Regions from separate parts of the Mesorhizobium sp. 113-3-9 genome, predicted to be linked through region 3. Evidence: predicted binding sites of a transcription regulator. Region 3 holds the regulator's gene; each other region holds the start of a gene.

Region 1 (4,017 bases), 1.7 Mb from region 3:
CTTCCACCATTCGCCGAAGACCCGCTCCGGACCGTCGGCGCGCTTCACGCGCCGGCGCACCCCACGCCAGGTGAAGGACACCGGCGGATGGTCGGGCAGCAGCGCCACCGTCTCGACCGGATCAGGCTGCGCCAGGAGGCGCGATGGCCGCGGCCAATGGCCGGGCCAGCCCGCGCCGGTGTCGGCGGCCATCGCCGCGATCTTGCCGACCGAACGCTCCGGCACGTCGCTGGCGACAGGCGCAAGCCGGTAGACAGCCCGCTCGCCGACGCGGTTCATCAGCGTATCGATGAGGTCGGACACGTCGGGCACGCTTTCCTCAATTAAGGAACTTACCGCCTGACTGCGCTCCAAATGCTCAACCGATGTCGCCGCCAGGATCATCGTCTCGATGCCGAAACCGGGCACGACGGTCTCGACCTTGTCGCAAAGCAGCCGCGTCAGCCGCTTGGCGTCGCGGACGGGCTTTGCCATGCCGACGCGGATGGCCTGGGCCTGGCTGTCGACGCGCTGGCAGATGAGGTCGATACGGCGCGCGCCGAGGCCGCGCCGCTCCATCAGTTCGCAGAGCTGGGCGGCGAGCTTGCCGATGTAGCGCGCAATTGTCTCGGCCGCGCCGATCGGCTCGGCGAAGGCGCGGCGGACTTCGACGATATCGGGCGGGCGAACCGGGTCGATCGGCTCGGCGACATTGCCCAGCGCCTGATCGATACGGCGGCCGATCTCCGGACCGAAGCGCAGGGCAAGCGGCGCGCGCGGCTGGTTCAGAAGATCGCCGATGCGTTGGAAGCCAAGCCGTCGCAGTTCGGCGGCCGTCTCAGGCGCGAGCCGCAGCGCCTCGAGCGCAAGCGGTTCGAGGATGGATTGGCCGTCGCCGGCCGGTGCGATGCGGATCGGCTGGCCACCATAGCGGGCCAGCGCATGCGCCGCGCCCCAGCTGTCGGCGATCGCCGCGCGCGCGACAATGCCTGACATCGCGAGCCGCCCGACCATGCCTTCCAGCATCGCGTCTTCGCCGCCATGGAGGTGGTCGGCGCCTGTCGTGTCGATGACCATCCCGTCGGGCGGATCGGGCGCCACAATCGGCGCAAATCGAAGCATCCAGACCGCCAGCCGATTGAGACCTTCGGCATCCGCCTGCGGGTCGGCGTCCTGGATGGTGAGGCCCGGCACCAGCACCTGCGCCTTTGTTACCGGCATGCCGGGCCGCAGGCCCGCGGCGAGTGCGGCCGCGTCGGCCGCAAGCACCACGCGCCTGTTCTTGTCGCGGCCGATCAGGATAAGCGGCGCCTCAGCCGGCGCCGCTGCGCCGCCGGCCTTCCGCCGCACCCGGTCGGTCGGCCAGGTCGGCAGGAACAGCGAGACGACCCGTGCCATCGCACGCCTCCAATTCGAAATCGGCACTTTCGCCCGCGCGGGCGCGGATCAATTCGACCAGCCATCGGTGCCGGCCGACGCCTGGCACGGGCAGCGGCGCCGAGGGCAAGACAGAGACGCGCCAGCGCGTCATCGCGGCGGTCGGCTGCCCGAAATCGGCTGCCTCCGTCTGCCGCCGCCATCGTCGCAGCGCGATGCCGACCGTGTGGGCTTCCTCGGCGGCGAGTTGCAGCCGCCGCGAGGCGGTCATGGTCAGGCGCGCAACTTCACCGACGACCGCGCCCAGCCCACCATGCCGGATGCCTTCTTCCATGCAAGCGAGGATGGTCTTGTCGTCGCCGGCCTCGACATAGATGACACGGTCCGACCCCAGGCCGGCCTGCGCCAGTGCTGGAGCGAAGAGGTCGGGCCGGGTGATGCACCACAACACCTTGCCTCTTGTGCGCGCCGCGACACCGCCCGCGAATAGGGCGGCTGCCGCACCGTCGATGGCGCCGTTGCCGCCGCCCGCGATTTCATGTAGCGCGCCGAGCGCCAGTCCGCCGCCCGGAAGCCGAGCATCCAGCTCGGCAATCCCGAATGGAAGCACCGATCTGGCGCGTCGGCTCCGGCCTTCGATCTTTTCGATCTGCGCGCGCAGTGCGTCGATGGCGGGCTCCGGCCGCAAGATGGTCGTTGACCTCCGTGAAAGCGTATATATCCATGTTCTCTATTTGTTCTATCATTGCAGGATGGGAGTCAAGGGGTATGGGCGACCGTGCGCGGCGCCGCTTGCTTATTGCGCCGCTCCGTGCGGATGACGCCGTGCTGATCGAATGTAGGTTGAGATCGTCATGTTCAGCATAAGGTCATCCAGTAGAAGCACGGTGGCGTTGTTCAGAAGGAAGAAGCTCTTCAATGCCAAGACCTGCCGCCGGTAGCGCAACGACCCTTGGGACAACAATCGAATTTCCGAAAGCGAGTCGAACACCACCCGATCTGGTTTGATACGCTCGATTTCGGCAAGCGCGGACTGCACCGTCTCACCCAATTCCGCTCCTTGGATCAGGAACTGGAGACCAAGGGTTGTTTTACCTGAACCGGGCCTGCCCTCGACGAGACGTGAGCGGAATTTTGCGTACCCGCCCCGCAGGACAGCGTCATCCTGGTGCGCGTGGCCTCGCTCATGCATTTCTTGAACAGCCTGACGGATGGCGATTTCAATGGTTCCGCTTCGCACGGCAAACGAGGCCGTGTTTCAAGCTCTGTCCAAAGCAGCTTTGCGCCGATTACCGGGCGCGGATGGAATCGTACTCATCGGAACAAGCCTTTGACCCCGCGAGGCAGCAGCCGCGGGATACGTTCGGTTACAAGAACCGAGTTTCAATCCTCCACTGCCTGCCTGAGTTTTATCAGACTTCGGCGTAACCATGTTCGCATCGTGTTGAGCGGTACGTTGTATCGCGCCGCCAGTACCGCATAAGATTCGCCATCGAAATATGCACTTCGAACGGCTTCCGCTTTTTCTTTGGGCAGATGGTCGATGCATCGATGAACCAGCCTGACACAATCGCAGGCAAGGATATGTGCCTCCGGCCACGGAGAGGGATCGGCTACATCTCTCGCCTGGTCGATCTCCAGAGACGGCGGGCGGCGCGATCGGATGCGATCTATTGCTTGGTTGCGCGCAATCGCAATCAGCCATGAAATAGGGCTCACCTCCGATACTGCGAAGCGGTCGGCCTTTGCCCAGACCTTTAAAAACACCTCTTGCAGCGCTTCCTCGGCGTCCGCTCGGTCGCCAAGAATATGCAGACATACGCCGAACAGCTTGCTGCTGGTATGCCGGTAAAGGAGGTCGAAGGCAGCCCGGTCCTGTTTGCTTGTTCTCAAGATCAGTTTGGTTATGCCATCGCGCGTCATTGGACTTGACCTGTCAAGCTTGACTGCTGGCGACCCGTGATAGACTTGGCTCATCCTATAGACCCGCTTTCGGCCCGCTCGTCATCGAGCGCTAATCTGCATGTGCGCGTTCTGGGAAATACGTCTGTCGGTTCGAAATGGATCACTTCGACGGATTAAATGTTGCGATCCCAAACAGGCGTAACGCACCTCAGTGATCCAAACGATCGTCTGGAGCGTAATGAAGAAGGAGAAACAGCGGCTCAGCCTTGCTAGCCGGAGCAAGCTTGCGCATCTATTAGAGAGCGATGGAAGAATTCGACCCAGCCCGGCTGATCAATCGTGTCGGGACGACACAGGATCGGGATGCGTTTGTGGAGTTGTTCGAACACTACGCGCCGCGGGTGAAAGCCATGTTGATTAGGCGTGGCGCAAGCCCTGATCGCGCCGACGATCTCGCGCAAGAAACCCTGGTCAGGCTTTGGCGAAAGGCCGCACAATATGATCCGTCGCGGGCTTCCGCCTCGGCGTGGGTCTATGCGATTGCCCGCAACGTCAGCGTCGATGCGGTGCGCCGCGACGGTCGCGTGGCACCATGGGCCGGAGACGAAGGCGTGGACCTTGATGAGCCTGAGCGTCAATTACTCTCGGCAGAGCGCGAGGCGTTGGTTAGATCGACAATGGTGTCTCTACCGGCGGAGCAGTTGCGCGTTATCCGAATGTACTTCTTCGACGGCCTCCCCCATTCGCAGATCGCGG
Region 2 (4,017 bases), 240 kb from region 3:
GGGAGTGGCTCTTGCGGCACTGCCATCGGCCAGCGCCAGCGCGCGACCGCTGTCCGATGCCTTCACTTCCTCGGTGTTGTTGAGGAAATAGTCGACGTTGCTGGCCGGCTGCGTGCCATCGGTCGGCTCGGCCATCTTCTTCGATGGATCGACCGGCTTGACCAGATAGGGCGTGACGATGATGACCAGATCGGTTTCGCGGCGCTGATAGGACTTCGACGAGAACAGCGGTCCAAGCACGGGCATCTTGCCGAGGCCGGGAATGCGCGATGTGGTGATGTCGTTTTGCGACTGCAGCAGCCCCGCGATCATGAAGCTCTGGCCATTCTTCAGGTCGACCGAGGTCTTGGCGCGGCGGACGATGAAACCGGGCACGGAGATGGTGCCGATGTTGTAGGAGGCCGACGCGTCGATGGAGGACACTTCCGGCGCGATGTCGAGGCTGACCAGCCCGTCCTTGAGCACTGTCGGCGTGAAGTCGAGGCTGACGCCGTACTTCTTGTAGCTGACGGAAATCTTGCCGTTTTCCTCGGAAACCGGGATCGGAAATTCGCCGCCGGCGAGGAAGCTCGCCGTCTCGCCCGAACGGGCAATCAGGTTCGGCTCGGCCAGCCGCCGGGCAAGGCCGCGCTCTTCCAGCGCCTTGATGGCGACATCGATCGACACGCCGTTCGACAACAGCCGGCCGATGATCTCGCCGGTTCCGGCCGCCGGCACGGTTCCCGGATCGATGGTGACGTCGCGCCCACCGATACCGTAGGCGAAATTGGCGCTGTATTTGGCGCCGAGATCCTGGCTTGCCTGGCGATTGATCTCGACGAAACGGACGTTGAGCTGGACCTGCTGCGAGGACGAGATGTTGACGGAGTTGATCACCTCTTCATTGCCGGAAAAGCGGCTGGCGATCTTGCTTGCCTTGTCCGCGGCGACAGCGTCGTCCGCCTCACCCGACAGCACGACACGGCCATTGGCCGAACCGACCTTGATCTTGGCGTCCGGCACGCTGGCGCGGATGGTGCTGGCCAGTTGATCCGTGTCGAGCGTCACCTCGATGTCGACGGTGCCGACAAGCTGCTTCTTCTCGTCGAACAAAGCGATTCCGGTGGTGCCGAGATTGTTGCCCAGCACATAGAAGGATTTGTCGGTCAGCGGATTGACGTTGGCGATCTCCGGATCGCCGATGACAATCTGGTAGAAAGCGGCGCTCGTCACGATCGTCTTGGGCTTCCCCTTGGCGACCTTGATCGACGCATTCTTGGTCGCAGAGACATAGACGACGTCATTGTCCGCCTTGGCCGCGCCAGGCAAGGCAAGCATCCCGCTCACAGCCAGGGCAACCGCCATCCCCAGGATGCGCACGAAGCGCAACCGGCCTGCCATTCGATATAGGGTACGCATCAACATTGCCCCGTCCCGCCCGGTCCCCACCGGCATTTACTTCTGGTCCCGCGCAGGAACCTGATATTCCTCGGCCTTCGTGCCGCGCGTCACGATGACCGTCTTGAATTTCGGCTTCTCCGGCTCCTTGGTCATCGCATCGAACAGGGAGCCGGCCGCGGCCTGAGCCTTGGCCGCTACCGATCCGCCGAAGGAAGAGATGGTGGTGACGCCATTCTTGCCGTCGCCGCCTTCACTGGCCGAGCGCAGCGACAGCGACAGCGTGCCGACGGTGCGGGCAAGCGCCACTTTCTGCGCGCCCTCGGTCGTCACCTCGATAGTCACGGAATTGGCCACCTGCGGCGTGGTCTGGCGCTCGTCGGCGCCCTGCCCGACGCTCAGCACCTTGGCGTCCGCAACCACGATCTCGGAAGTGATGGTCGAACCGGCCGCCCCTTGCGCGTTCTTGGCGACTTCCTGGATTTCGCCGGCATCGCGCGTCAGCACGACATCGACCCGGTCGCCCGGCGTGACGAAGCCGCCGACACCGGCGATCTCGTCGGTGCGGATGGTGACCGCGCGCATTCCGGGCGTCAGCATGTTGGAGAGCGTCGCGCGGCCGTTTGGCCCCGACAGCTTGGTCAGCAGCACCGGTTCGTTGACCTCGATCGGCGACAGCACGACGCGGCTGCCTTCGCCAAGCAGCCCGTCGATGGTGGCAAAGGCGCCCTGCGGCAGGGAATCCTGAGGCCACGGGATTTCGATCAGCTTTGCACGGTCGAGTTCCATGCCGTAGCGCAACGACGCGTTCGCCACCACGATGGTCTTGAACTCGATCCTTGGCGGAGCTGGGGCAGCGATCGACGACGTCTTCTCCTCGGCGTCGGCCTTGGCCTGGCTTTTGACCCAGAAATCCGCGGCAAAGATCGATATCGCGCCGAAAACGGCGGCGATGCCGATCATCGTTATGGCCTTGCCCCTCACGCCGAAACCCCTGCTGCCCGTCGTTTCTTGTTATGTTGGGCTCACGCTAGGCCGCTTTGTTAAAGAAACAGGAATCCCGGCCAGCCGTATCGGACCTATTTCCGCCCGCTTGGTTATCGAATGGTTTTAAGGTAAGAGGGGGTCAAATCCCCGAACGTAACAGGAACTTCCGTCGCTTGGCGCTGAAAAGCGTGGCAGTATCGGCGGGTGATTCGCAGCACCGGACCCTATGGCAGGCATGGACGACAACAACGATCTCTTCGGCAATATGGACAAGCAGCCGCAGCCGGTTCGCACACCGGCGCGCCCGGCGGATCCCCTTGTGCAGGCGGCGGCCAAGCGCCCCGCAGCGACCAAGGATGGTAGCGAGGGCTACAGCGCCGCCGATATCGAGGTGCTCGAGGGCCTGGAGCCGGTGCGTCGCCGGCCAGGCATGTATATTGGCGGTACCGACGACAAGGCGATGCACCATCTGTTCGCCGAGGTCATCGACAATTCGATGGACGAGGCGGTTGCCGGCCATGCCACCTTTATCGACGTCGAGCTTTCGGCCGACGGGTTTCTGACCGTTACCGACAATGGCCGCGGCATCCCGGTCGATCCGCATCCGAAATACAAGAAGCCGGCACTCGAAGTCATCATGACGACGCTGCATTCGGGCGGCAAATTCGATTCCAAGGTTTATGAAACCTCGGGCGGCCTGCACGGCGTCGGCGTTTCCGTTGTGAACGCGCTGTCGGACCATCTCGAGGTCGAAGTCGCGCGAGGTCGTCAACTATACCGCCAGCGCTTCTCGCGCGGCATTCCGGTAAGCGGTCTGGAGCACCTCGGCGAGGTGCACAACCGCCGCGGCACCAAGACCCGGTTCCATCCCGACGAGCAGATCTTCGGCAAGGGCGCGGCTTTCGAGCCGGCGCGGCTCTACCGCATGACGCGCTCGAAAGCCTATCTGTTTGGCGGCGTCGAAATACGCTGGACCTGCGATCCCTCGCTGATCAAGGAGAAGGACCAGACGCCGGCCAAGGCGGAATTCCATTTTCCAGGCGGCCTCAAGGACTATCTCAAGGCATCGCTCGGCGACGACTTCCAGGTGACGCGGGAAATCTTCGCCGGCAAGAGCGAAAAGCAGGGCGGCCATGGCTCGCTTGAATGGGCGGTGACCTGGTTCGGCGGCGACGGTTTCATCAATTCCTACTGCAACACCATCCCGACCGGTGAAGGCGGTACCCACGAGGCCGGTTTCCGCAACGTGCTGACGCGGGGCCTGCGCGCCTATGCCGATCTCGTCGGCAACAAGCGCGCCTCGGTCGTCACCTCCGAAGACGTCATGATCTCGGCGGCGGGCATGCTATCGGTGTTCATCCGTGAACCTGAATTCGTCGGCCAGACCAAGGACAGGCTGGCAACGATCGAGGCGATCCGCATTGTCGAGACCGCGATCCGCGATCCATTCGACCATTGGCTGGCCGATAATCCACAGGAAGCCTCGAAGCTCCTGGAATGGGTGATCGCGCGCGCCGACGAGCGGGTGCGCCGGCGCCAGGAGAAAGAGGTGTCGCGCAAGAGCGCGGTACGCAAGCTGCGCCTGCCCGGCAAGCTCGCCGACTGCACGCAGAACGCGGCGGCCGGTGCCGAACTGTTCATCGTCGAAGGTGA
Region 3 (4,017 bases):
GCGCTGATCGTTGGCGTGCGCGCCGGCATTCCCGATGAAATCAACGAAGCGATGCGGCGCACCGGCATCTATCATATCATCTCCATTTCGGGACTGCATATGGCGCTGGTCGCCGGCACCATCATGGGCCTGCTGCGCGGTGCCTTCGCGCTGTTCCCGGATTTCTCCGCGCGCCGGCCGGTGAAGAAATATGCGGCCGCCGCGGCACTGTTCTCGATCGCCGCCTACCTCATCATCTCAGGCGTCGTCGTTGCAGCCGAGCGCAGTTTCATCATGCTGGCGGTGATGCTGATTGCCGTATTGTTCGATCGCGCGGCGCTGACCATGCGCAATCTGGCGATCTCGGCGATCGCCGTCATCGTGGTGTCGCCGCACGAAGTTGTCGGCCCGAGCTTCCAGATGTCGTTCGCCGCAACGGCCGCGCTGGTCGGCGCCTATGCCGGCTGGGCGGATCACCGTGCGGGAAAGGCAAGACCGCCACCGCCAAAGCGGTCCCTGCCGGGGTTCCTGATGCGAAAATTCCTTGCGCTTACGGGAGGGGTGGCGATGACGTCCATCATTGCCGGCAGCGCCACGGCGCTGTTTGCCATATGGCACTTCCAGCGCGTTTCGCCGCTCAGCCTGTTCGCCAATCTGGCTATCATGCCAATTGTCTCGGTCGTCATGTTTCTGGCGGTTGTCAGCGCCTTGACAATGCCCTTCGGTCTGGACGGGCCTTTTCTCTACCTCATGGGCAAGGGCCTGACAGCGATGATCGCCATATCGGCGTGGATATCGGAACGCTCCCCCGTCGATGCGATCGGGATGATTTCACAACACTCCGTACTGCTGGTGACGATTGCCCTGGTCATCGCGACGATGGCGACGACATGGCTACGGCTGGCGGCAGTGCCATTCGCACTCGCCGGCCTGTTGACCGTGTCTGATACGCGCGTGCCGGATGTGCTGATCTCCGAAGACGCGCGGCTGGTCGCGGTGCCGATCGGCGGTGGCGAACTCGCGGTCAGCCGGGCTCGTCCGAACGAATTCACCGTCGACAATTGGAAACGCGCGCTGGTGTCCGAAACCATTGTCACACCAGAGATGTTCAACAAGGCGGACGGGCAATTCGACATTGCAGATGCCGTCAATCTGCCGCCAGGGGCGCCGTTCTACTGCACGGAGGGCATCTGTCTCGCCCGGCATCCGTCTGGCGCGATCATCGCGCATGTCGAAGACCGCAAGGCTACCTGGAAGGCCTGCGGTTTCGCCGATCTGATCGTTGTCAATGACGCGACAGGCTACGATGCCTGCCACAACCCGCTGGTTCTCGTCATCACCAAACGGCAACTTGCACGCAAGGGCAGTGCCGCCGTGTTCTTCGATCGTCAATCGGCGACCGGCCCGCCGACCGTCAGCTTCGCCGTGGACGGGCCGTATCGGCCCTGGCACGAGCAACGAAAGTTTTCGCGTGAGGCGAGGGGGCTGCCACCCTATCAAAAAGCCGAAACGCCGGCTGCTCCTGCTCAGTAGCGCCTGATCAGCCCGACCAGCTTGCCTTGCACCTTGACCCTATCCGGCCCGAAAATGCGTGTCTCGTAGGCCGGGTTGGCGGCCTCAAGGGCAATCGAGGCGCCCTTGCGGCGGAACCGTTTCAAGGTCGCTTCCTCCTCGTCGACCAGCGCCACGACGATCTCGCCCGGGCTCGCCGTATCGGCGTTGCGGATAATGACCGTGTCGCCATCGAAGATGCCGGCCTCGATCATCGAGTCGCCCTTGACCTCCAGCGCATAGTGCTCGCCACCCATGATCATGTCCGGCGGCACCGAGATCGAATGCGTCTGATGCTGGATCGCATCGATCGGCACGCCGGCGGCGATACGGCCCATCACCGGGATCGACACGGCGGAGACCGCGTCGTCGTCATTGCCGGCAGAAGGCAAGCGCGACGGCGCCGGCTTGATCTGGCGGCCGAGGCCACCCTGACCGAGACTGCCCTGAATGACACTCGGCGAGAATTTCTTTGCGGCGTTGAGGCCGGGCGCGATCGAATCCGGTAGCCGCAGCACTTCCAATGCCCGCGCCCGGTTGGGCAGCCGCCTGATAAAGCCGCGTTCCTCCAGTGCCGTGATCAGGCGATGGATCCCTGACTTGGAGGCGAGATCGAGCGCTTCCTTCATCTCGTCAAAGGAGGGCGGGATACCGCTTTCCTTCAGCCGTTCATGGATGAACATCAGAAGTTCATGTTGCTTGCGCGTCAGCATGGCGCCCCCCAGGCATTGAACGAAGGGTGTGAATCGGAATCGAAAAACAAACCCAGAACAAACACTATCTGTTCCAGTTGTGTTCCGCAACTGTTTAAAGTTTAGTGAATTTGTTAAGGCATCTGAAATTATCTGCCGCCGGCAGCGGGCAGCAATCGACCACCTCCGCGCCAAGGCGAGCATTGAAATCATTTTGGTTAATGGCCTGTGGCCCACCCTCTTGTCCCGCTTGGCATCAGCGTTTGAAGGGCATTCACAGGGCGGATTGCATGGGCCAATCGATCCATTTCGAGCGGAACGAAACGAAATCAAAACGCCAACAATCGCTGGCTATCCGGGGATAGAACGCGTTCAGGCTTCCGGCATCGCTCCGCCCAGAATCTGCGCATAGGCGCCGGCATCGATATTGCCGCCGGAGATAACGCAGACGACGTTGCCGGTTGCCCGCTCGCTGCGGAGAGCGGCGGCGAGCGAGGCGGCTCCCGCGCCTTCGGCCACGATCTTTGCCTTCGAGAACAAAAGGCGCATCGCTTCCGTGACCTGATCGAGGCTGACGGCAATGGCGCCGTCGATAGACTGGCTTGCCAAGGGCCATAGGCCAGGCACCAGCGATGGGCCGCCTATGCTCTTGATGAAGGAGGGGCGCGTCTCGATCTCGACAATGCGTCCGGCCGCCAACGCCGCCGTGACCGGAGCCGCATTCTCATCCTCGACGGCGAAGACCTTGGCCTGGCTCCGCATCGCCTTGACCGCACTGGCGACACCGGTTGTCATGCTCCCTCCGCCATAAGGTGTCAGGACGCAATCGACCTCGGGCAGATCTTCGGCAATCTCGAGGCCAATGGTCGCGTTGCCGGCAAGCACCGCCTGGTCGGTGACCGGGTTCACCAGGAGTTCCGCGCCCTCCGGCCGCTCCGTTCCGATGATGTAGCGCCACCATGTCTCGTGCGAGACGAAGCGCACGTCGCCACCAAGGCCGCGGACCCCGTCGATCTTGGTCTGGGGTGCATCGGCATACATGTAGGCGGCCACCGGAACGCCAAGCGCCCGTGCCGCCCAGGCCATTCCGTAGGCCATGTTGCCGGAACTGATAGTCGCAACGCCATGCCTGAGTTCATCGGCATCGCGGCAGAGCAAGGCATTGAGCGCCGGCCTGATCTTGAAGGCGCCAATGGGCGACAATGTCTCGAGCTTGAGGAATATCCGCTGATCGGCGCGACCGAGATCGAGGCGCAGCAGCGGCGTGCGCGGCAACCAGGCAGCCAGCCTGTCGCGGGCCGCGACCATCTCATCGAGAGTCGGACGTCGCGGAAGCGCTGAAGTCATCCCGAAATTGCCTTCAGGCTGCCGGCGCGTGCGGTGTAGGTGTTAGCGCCGCCGTCCTCGCTGTGAACGTAGACATGCAGCGTGTAGCCGATATGCGCCGTCATCAGCGCCTTTGCCCGCTCGACATCGCGATCGAGGGCCGCTTCCATGATCGCGGTGTGATGCTCGATCGCGATCGCCTCGCGCAGGGCGTCCATTGCCTCGCCATAGCCATCCTTGAGGCCGGCGGCCGCCCGCAATGTCGGCGCCAGGCCGAGAAAACGATGATGCCGCCGCAACTGATCGGCGATTGTCGAACGGAAGCGCAACAGCCAGTTGGACGTCGCAGCACTCAGCAGTGCCGCGTGAAAGGCCTCGTGGCTCTCGTCCCATTGGTCGACGGCCGCATCCGAGGGGTCGTCGACCGCGGTCTTGCAGCGGGAGAGCCGGTAGTGGGCGGTGACAACCG
Region 4 (4,017 bases), 1.0 Mb from region 3:
CATGCCTGGTGTCGAAGCCCTGGTCGACGAGCCAGTTCCAGGCGGCCATCGCCGCCTCGAGCTGGGCTGGATGCTTGGCCTGGTGCGCCAGCGGATAGTCATAGAGCAAGGCCCGGCAGCCGACGGCTTTGGCGAGATGGCCGACCAGCTTGCGGTGCGTGTAGATCGAACCGCCGAGGAAGCCGCCGCCATGGGCGTAGAACAGCACGCGCCGCTCGTCGGCGCCCTTCGGCACGATCCATAGCGCCGGCACGCCGCCGGCATCGACCTCTATAAAGTCGACGCCGCCGGGTTCGCCGGTCAGCGCCGTCCAGCTGGTGTCGTTGAAATCGATCATCGCCTGTGGGCTGGTGAACGTGCCGGCATTGGCGACGATCGCCGCATAGTGGTTCCTGTTTGCCTCACTCTCAGTGCTCGCCATGATAATCTCCCAGGGTTGCGGATCGCGGGCTGCGCGACCTTCCAAAGCCAAGGACGGACGGGCGGGTGCAAAAGATACGTCGGACCCGGATTTTTCTCTCCTCACCGCACCGGAGCGTAGCGATTGACCACCATGCCGCAGGCATAGGCCTTCGAGCCGAGCAGAAGCAGGTCCTGGAAACCGCCCTGCTCGAAGATACGGCGTCCCGCGCCCAGCACCGCCGGGTTGATGAACAGCTGGAACTCGTCGACCAGCCCCGCCGCGATCAGCGCCGACGCAAAGCCGGCACCACCGAAGACGGCCATGTCGCCGCCCTCGCCTGCCTTCAGCGCCTCGATTTCGCGCGGCAGGTCGCCGCTGACCACCGTCGTGCGCTCCCAGCGCGAGCTTTTCAGCCTGCCGCTCGGCACCACCTTTCGGGCCTCCACGATGCGCTGGGCGAAGGCGTAGAACGGATCGGCCGGAAACCTCTTCGCCGCATTGCCCCAATGGGTCAGATACCCCTCCTCGGCCATCTTGCGGCTGAGCAGGATTGTGTCGATGCCGGCGAAGACGGTGTTGAAGTCCCGCTTCAGCTCCTCGTCCCAGGCGCTGTCGTCGCCCCACTCCCAGAGTTGCCAGCCATGATCCTCATAGGCACCGACGAAACCGTCGACCGACATCTGCATCTGAAGGATGAGCTTCTTCATCGTCGTCTCCACGCGGGATCAAAAGGCAATTGCTTTACTTTTGGAACCATTGACGCAGGCAAAAAATGATGTCAATAGTAAAGTGATTTAAAAATGGAAGCATAGAAATGTCGACGCGTGAAAGATCCGGCTGTCCGATCAGCCTGTCTCTGGAGCTGCTCGGCGACCGCTGGACGCTGCTCATCATCCGCGACCTGGTCTTCGCCGGGAAAAAGCATTTTCGCGAGTTCCTGCAGTCCGATGAAGGCATCTCCTCACGCACGCTGGCGGAGCGGCTGCAGACGCTGCAGGACGAAGGCATCCTCACCCGCAGCGACGACCCGAGCCATGGGCTGAAGGCGATCTACCGGCTGACCGAGGCCGGCATCGACCTTTTGCCGGTGCTGGCCACGCTCGGCGCGTGGGGCAGCAAGCACCGCAAGGCCGACGATCACCTGGCCCGGATTGCCGACGAACTGGCGGCCGGCGGCGAGCCTGCGCTGGAACGGATCAAGGCAACACTGCGGGCAGAGCAGATTGGGTAGGTTTTGAGGTTCGGCCGATGCGCTACCGCCTGTTCCTGCAACGTTGGCGCCCCCCTCATTGCCCTGCCGGGCATTTCTCCCCTTATGCGCTAACTTAGTTGTTGAGATGCAATGACATTGCCTTTGGGAGCTGACTTCTCACCTTCGTCATCCTAGGGCGAAGCAGGAGCGAAGCGGCTGCGCAGACCCTAGGATCCATGCCGTTCCGGCGATGCGCCGCAAGGGTTCAGAATTCTGCACCGCTGCACTCTACAGCAGAGGTAACGGCATGGATCCTCGGGTCTGCGCAGCCGCTACGCTCCTTGCTCCGCCCGTGGATGACGAAACCGCAAGGCCTCGGCAAGCTACCTGCCCTTGGAACAAGACCCCTAAGTTAGCGCATATGCCGTTTACGGGGGAGAAGATGGCGGCAGCCAGATGAGGGGGAGCGCTATCGTCACAGGATACGGGCAGGCGCATCACCGAAAACAATTGTCCACTGGATGCATTCCTTGATCTCCGCTTGACAATTGTCTCCTTTTGTTCTCTATTTGTTCCTGTCTATCAGCAACCTCGGATATGCAGCGGGATGGAAACCACAGCCACCATCCTGCATGCCGATCTCGACGCGTTCTACGCCTCGGTCGAGCAGTTGCTCGATCCGTCGCTGCGCGGCAAGCCGATCGCGGTGGGCGGTGGTGTGGTGCTCGCCGCCTCCTATGAAGCGCGTGCCTTCGGCGTGCGCGGCGGCATGCCGGGGCGCAAGGCGCGCGAGCTTTGCCCGCAGCTGATCTTCGTCGGCGGCAATTTCAGCCACTACCAGCGGCTGGGCGACGCGGCGATCAAGGTCCTCGACGATTTCACGCCGGTGGTCGAGCGCATTTCCATCGACGAGGCCTTCGCCGATGTCGCCGGCTGCACGCATCTGTTCGGGCGACCGGCGGAGATCGCCACGGCGATCCGGCGCCGCGTGCGCACGGAACTTGGCCTGCCGATCTCGATCGGCGTGGCCCGCACAAAGCATCTGGCCAAGATCGCCTCGCAGGTCGCCAAGCCCGACGGGCTGGTGGTGGTCGATCCCGGTACCGAACTCGCCTTCCTGCACGATTTGCCGGTCTCGCTGATGTGGGGCGTCGGCCCGGCGACAAAGGCGCGGCTGGCCGAGATCGGCGTCGAGACCATCGGCCAGTTGGCCAGGACGCATAGCGGCGCCTTGACGCGACTGCTCGGCCCCGCCGCCGGCGAAAAGCTTGCCGCCCTGTCGTGGAACCGCGACCCGAGGAAACTGGAAACCAAGCGCCGGGCTCACTCGGCAGGCGCGCAATCGGCGCTTGGCCTGAAGCCGGCCGTGGCGCGGGTGATCGTGCCCACGCTGCTGCACCTGGCCGACCGGGTCGCCAGCCGCCTACGCGCCAAGGCGCGGCCCGGCCGCACGGTGACGGTGCGCGTGCGCTTTGCCGATCTCAGCGCCGTCACGCGCTCGATCACGCTGGATCAGCCCATCTCCGCGACCACCATGCTGGCCGAGATCGCCGGCGACCTGGTGCGCGGCGTGCTCGCCGACCATCGCCAGGAGAAAACGATCTCGCTGCTGGCGATTTCGGTCTCGCATCTCGAGGAAAGTGCCGAACTGCAGCTCGACCTGCCGCTTGGCCTCGCCGACGAGAAGCGCCGCCCCGGCAGCCAAAAAGGCCTGGCCCGATTCGGCGCCGACCGCGCCATCGACAAGATCCGCGAACGCTTCGGCAAACAGGCCGTAGGCTACGGCACGGTAGCGCTCGAAGCGGCGCGCTCCGTGCCCGACGAATTCAGGGAGCTGGCGGAAAAGGAGCTGTAAGCGCGAGAGCCCTCGCGCTCAGGCTTCCGGATCAACGCCCGGAAGTAACAGGCGCCGCGGTCACGACGGACAGCAATTCGCGCTTCACCAGCACAGGCTTCTGATATGTCTTCTTCACGGCAATCCCCAACGTCCAAGAGGTTGGCGGCAAAACAACACCCGGCAAGCATGGCTTGTCAAGGAGCTTGGCGCCGCTCGTCTCAAAGCCGGGCCGTGCCGAAAATCCTGTCCCAGAAAATCGACGTCACACCGAAATTGGCGGTGTCGTCGACATGGTGGTGCACAGCATGGCGGCGCTTGAGCGTATAGAGGTAGCTGGGATGAGAGGGATGCCAGTGATGGATCATGTGATGAACGCTGATGTACCAGAGATAGCCCAGCATCAGCCCGCAACCGACCGCGCTGGCGGTCGCGAAATCCGAGAGCATCCAAACGGGCAGTACGATCAACGCATGCACGCCGAGACTGAGCCAGGTCGGCGTGCCCACCGAACTGCGCTCCTCGACATGATGACGATCGTGCAGATCCCTGATGTAGGGAATGTGATGAAGGACGAAGCGGTGCAGG

What was found. Region 3 encodes LexA, which represses DNA repair genes until DNA is damaged. Its sites were predicted from a motif close to TGTTCNNNNTGTGTTCNG; they were not measured.
Region 1: a site for LexA is predicted at 2,081-2,098, ahead of MesoLj_RS13510 (ImuA family protein). Genes of this name have one in related genera too.
Region 2: a site for LexA is predicted at 2,512-2,529, ahead of parE (DNA topoisomerase IV subunit B). Genes of this name have one in related genera too.
Region 4: a site for LexA is predicted at 2,155-2,172, ahead of dinB (DNA polymerase IV). Genes of this name have one in related genera too.

The regions. Positions count from the first base shown of each region.
Region 1 covers NZ_AP023246.1:2,786,645-2,790,661, forward strand. The annotation lists gene MesoLj_RS13505 (DUF6504 family protein) at 1-1,377, opposite strand, end outside; gene MesoLj_RS13510 (ImuA family protein) at 1,292-2,044, opposite strand; partial or broken gene MesoLj_RS13515 (ATPase domain-containing protein) at 2,161-2,548, opposite strand; gene MesoLj_RS13520 (sigma-70 family RNA polymerase sigma factor) at 2,740-3,279, opposite strand; gene MesoLj_RS13525 (sigma-70 family RNA polymerase sigma factor) at 3,567-4,017, shown strand, end outside.
Region 2 covers NZ_AP023246.1:4,232,867-4,236,883, reverse strand. The annotation lists gene MesoLj_RS20545 (type II and III secretion system protein family protein) at 1-1,380, opposite strand, end outside; gene cpaB (Flp pilus assembly protein CpaB) at 1,435-2,361, opposite strand; gene parE (DNA topoisomerase IV subunit B) at 2,600-4,017, shown strand, end outside.
Region 3 covers NZ_AP023246.1:4,474,088-4,478,104, forward strand. The annotation lists gene MesoLj_RS21680 (ComEC/Rec2 family competence protein) at 1-1,512, shown strand, start outside; gene lexA (transcriptional repressor LexA) at 1,506-2,243, opposite strand; gene MesoLj_RS21690 (threonine ammonia-lyase) at 2,595-3,569, opposite strand; gene MesoLj_RS21695 (GntR family transcriptional regulator) at 3,566-4,017, opposite strand, start outside.
Region 4 covers NZ_AP023246.1:3,475,777-3,479,793, reverse strand. The annotation lists gene MesoLj_RS16895 (alpha/beta hydrolase) at 1-421, opposite strand, end outside; gene MesoLj_RS16890 (dihydrofolate reductase family protein) at 523-1,110, opposite strand; gene MesoLj_RS16885 (winged helix-turn-helix transcriptional regulator) at 1,218-1,634, shown strand; gene dinB (DNA polymerase IV) at 2,203-3,450, shown strand; gene MesoLj_RS16875 (sterol desaturase family protein) at 3,651-4,017, opposite strand, start outside.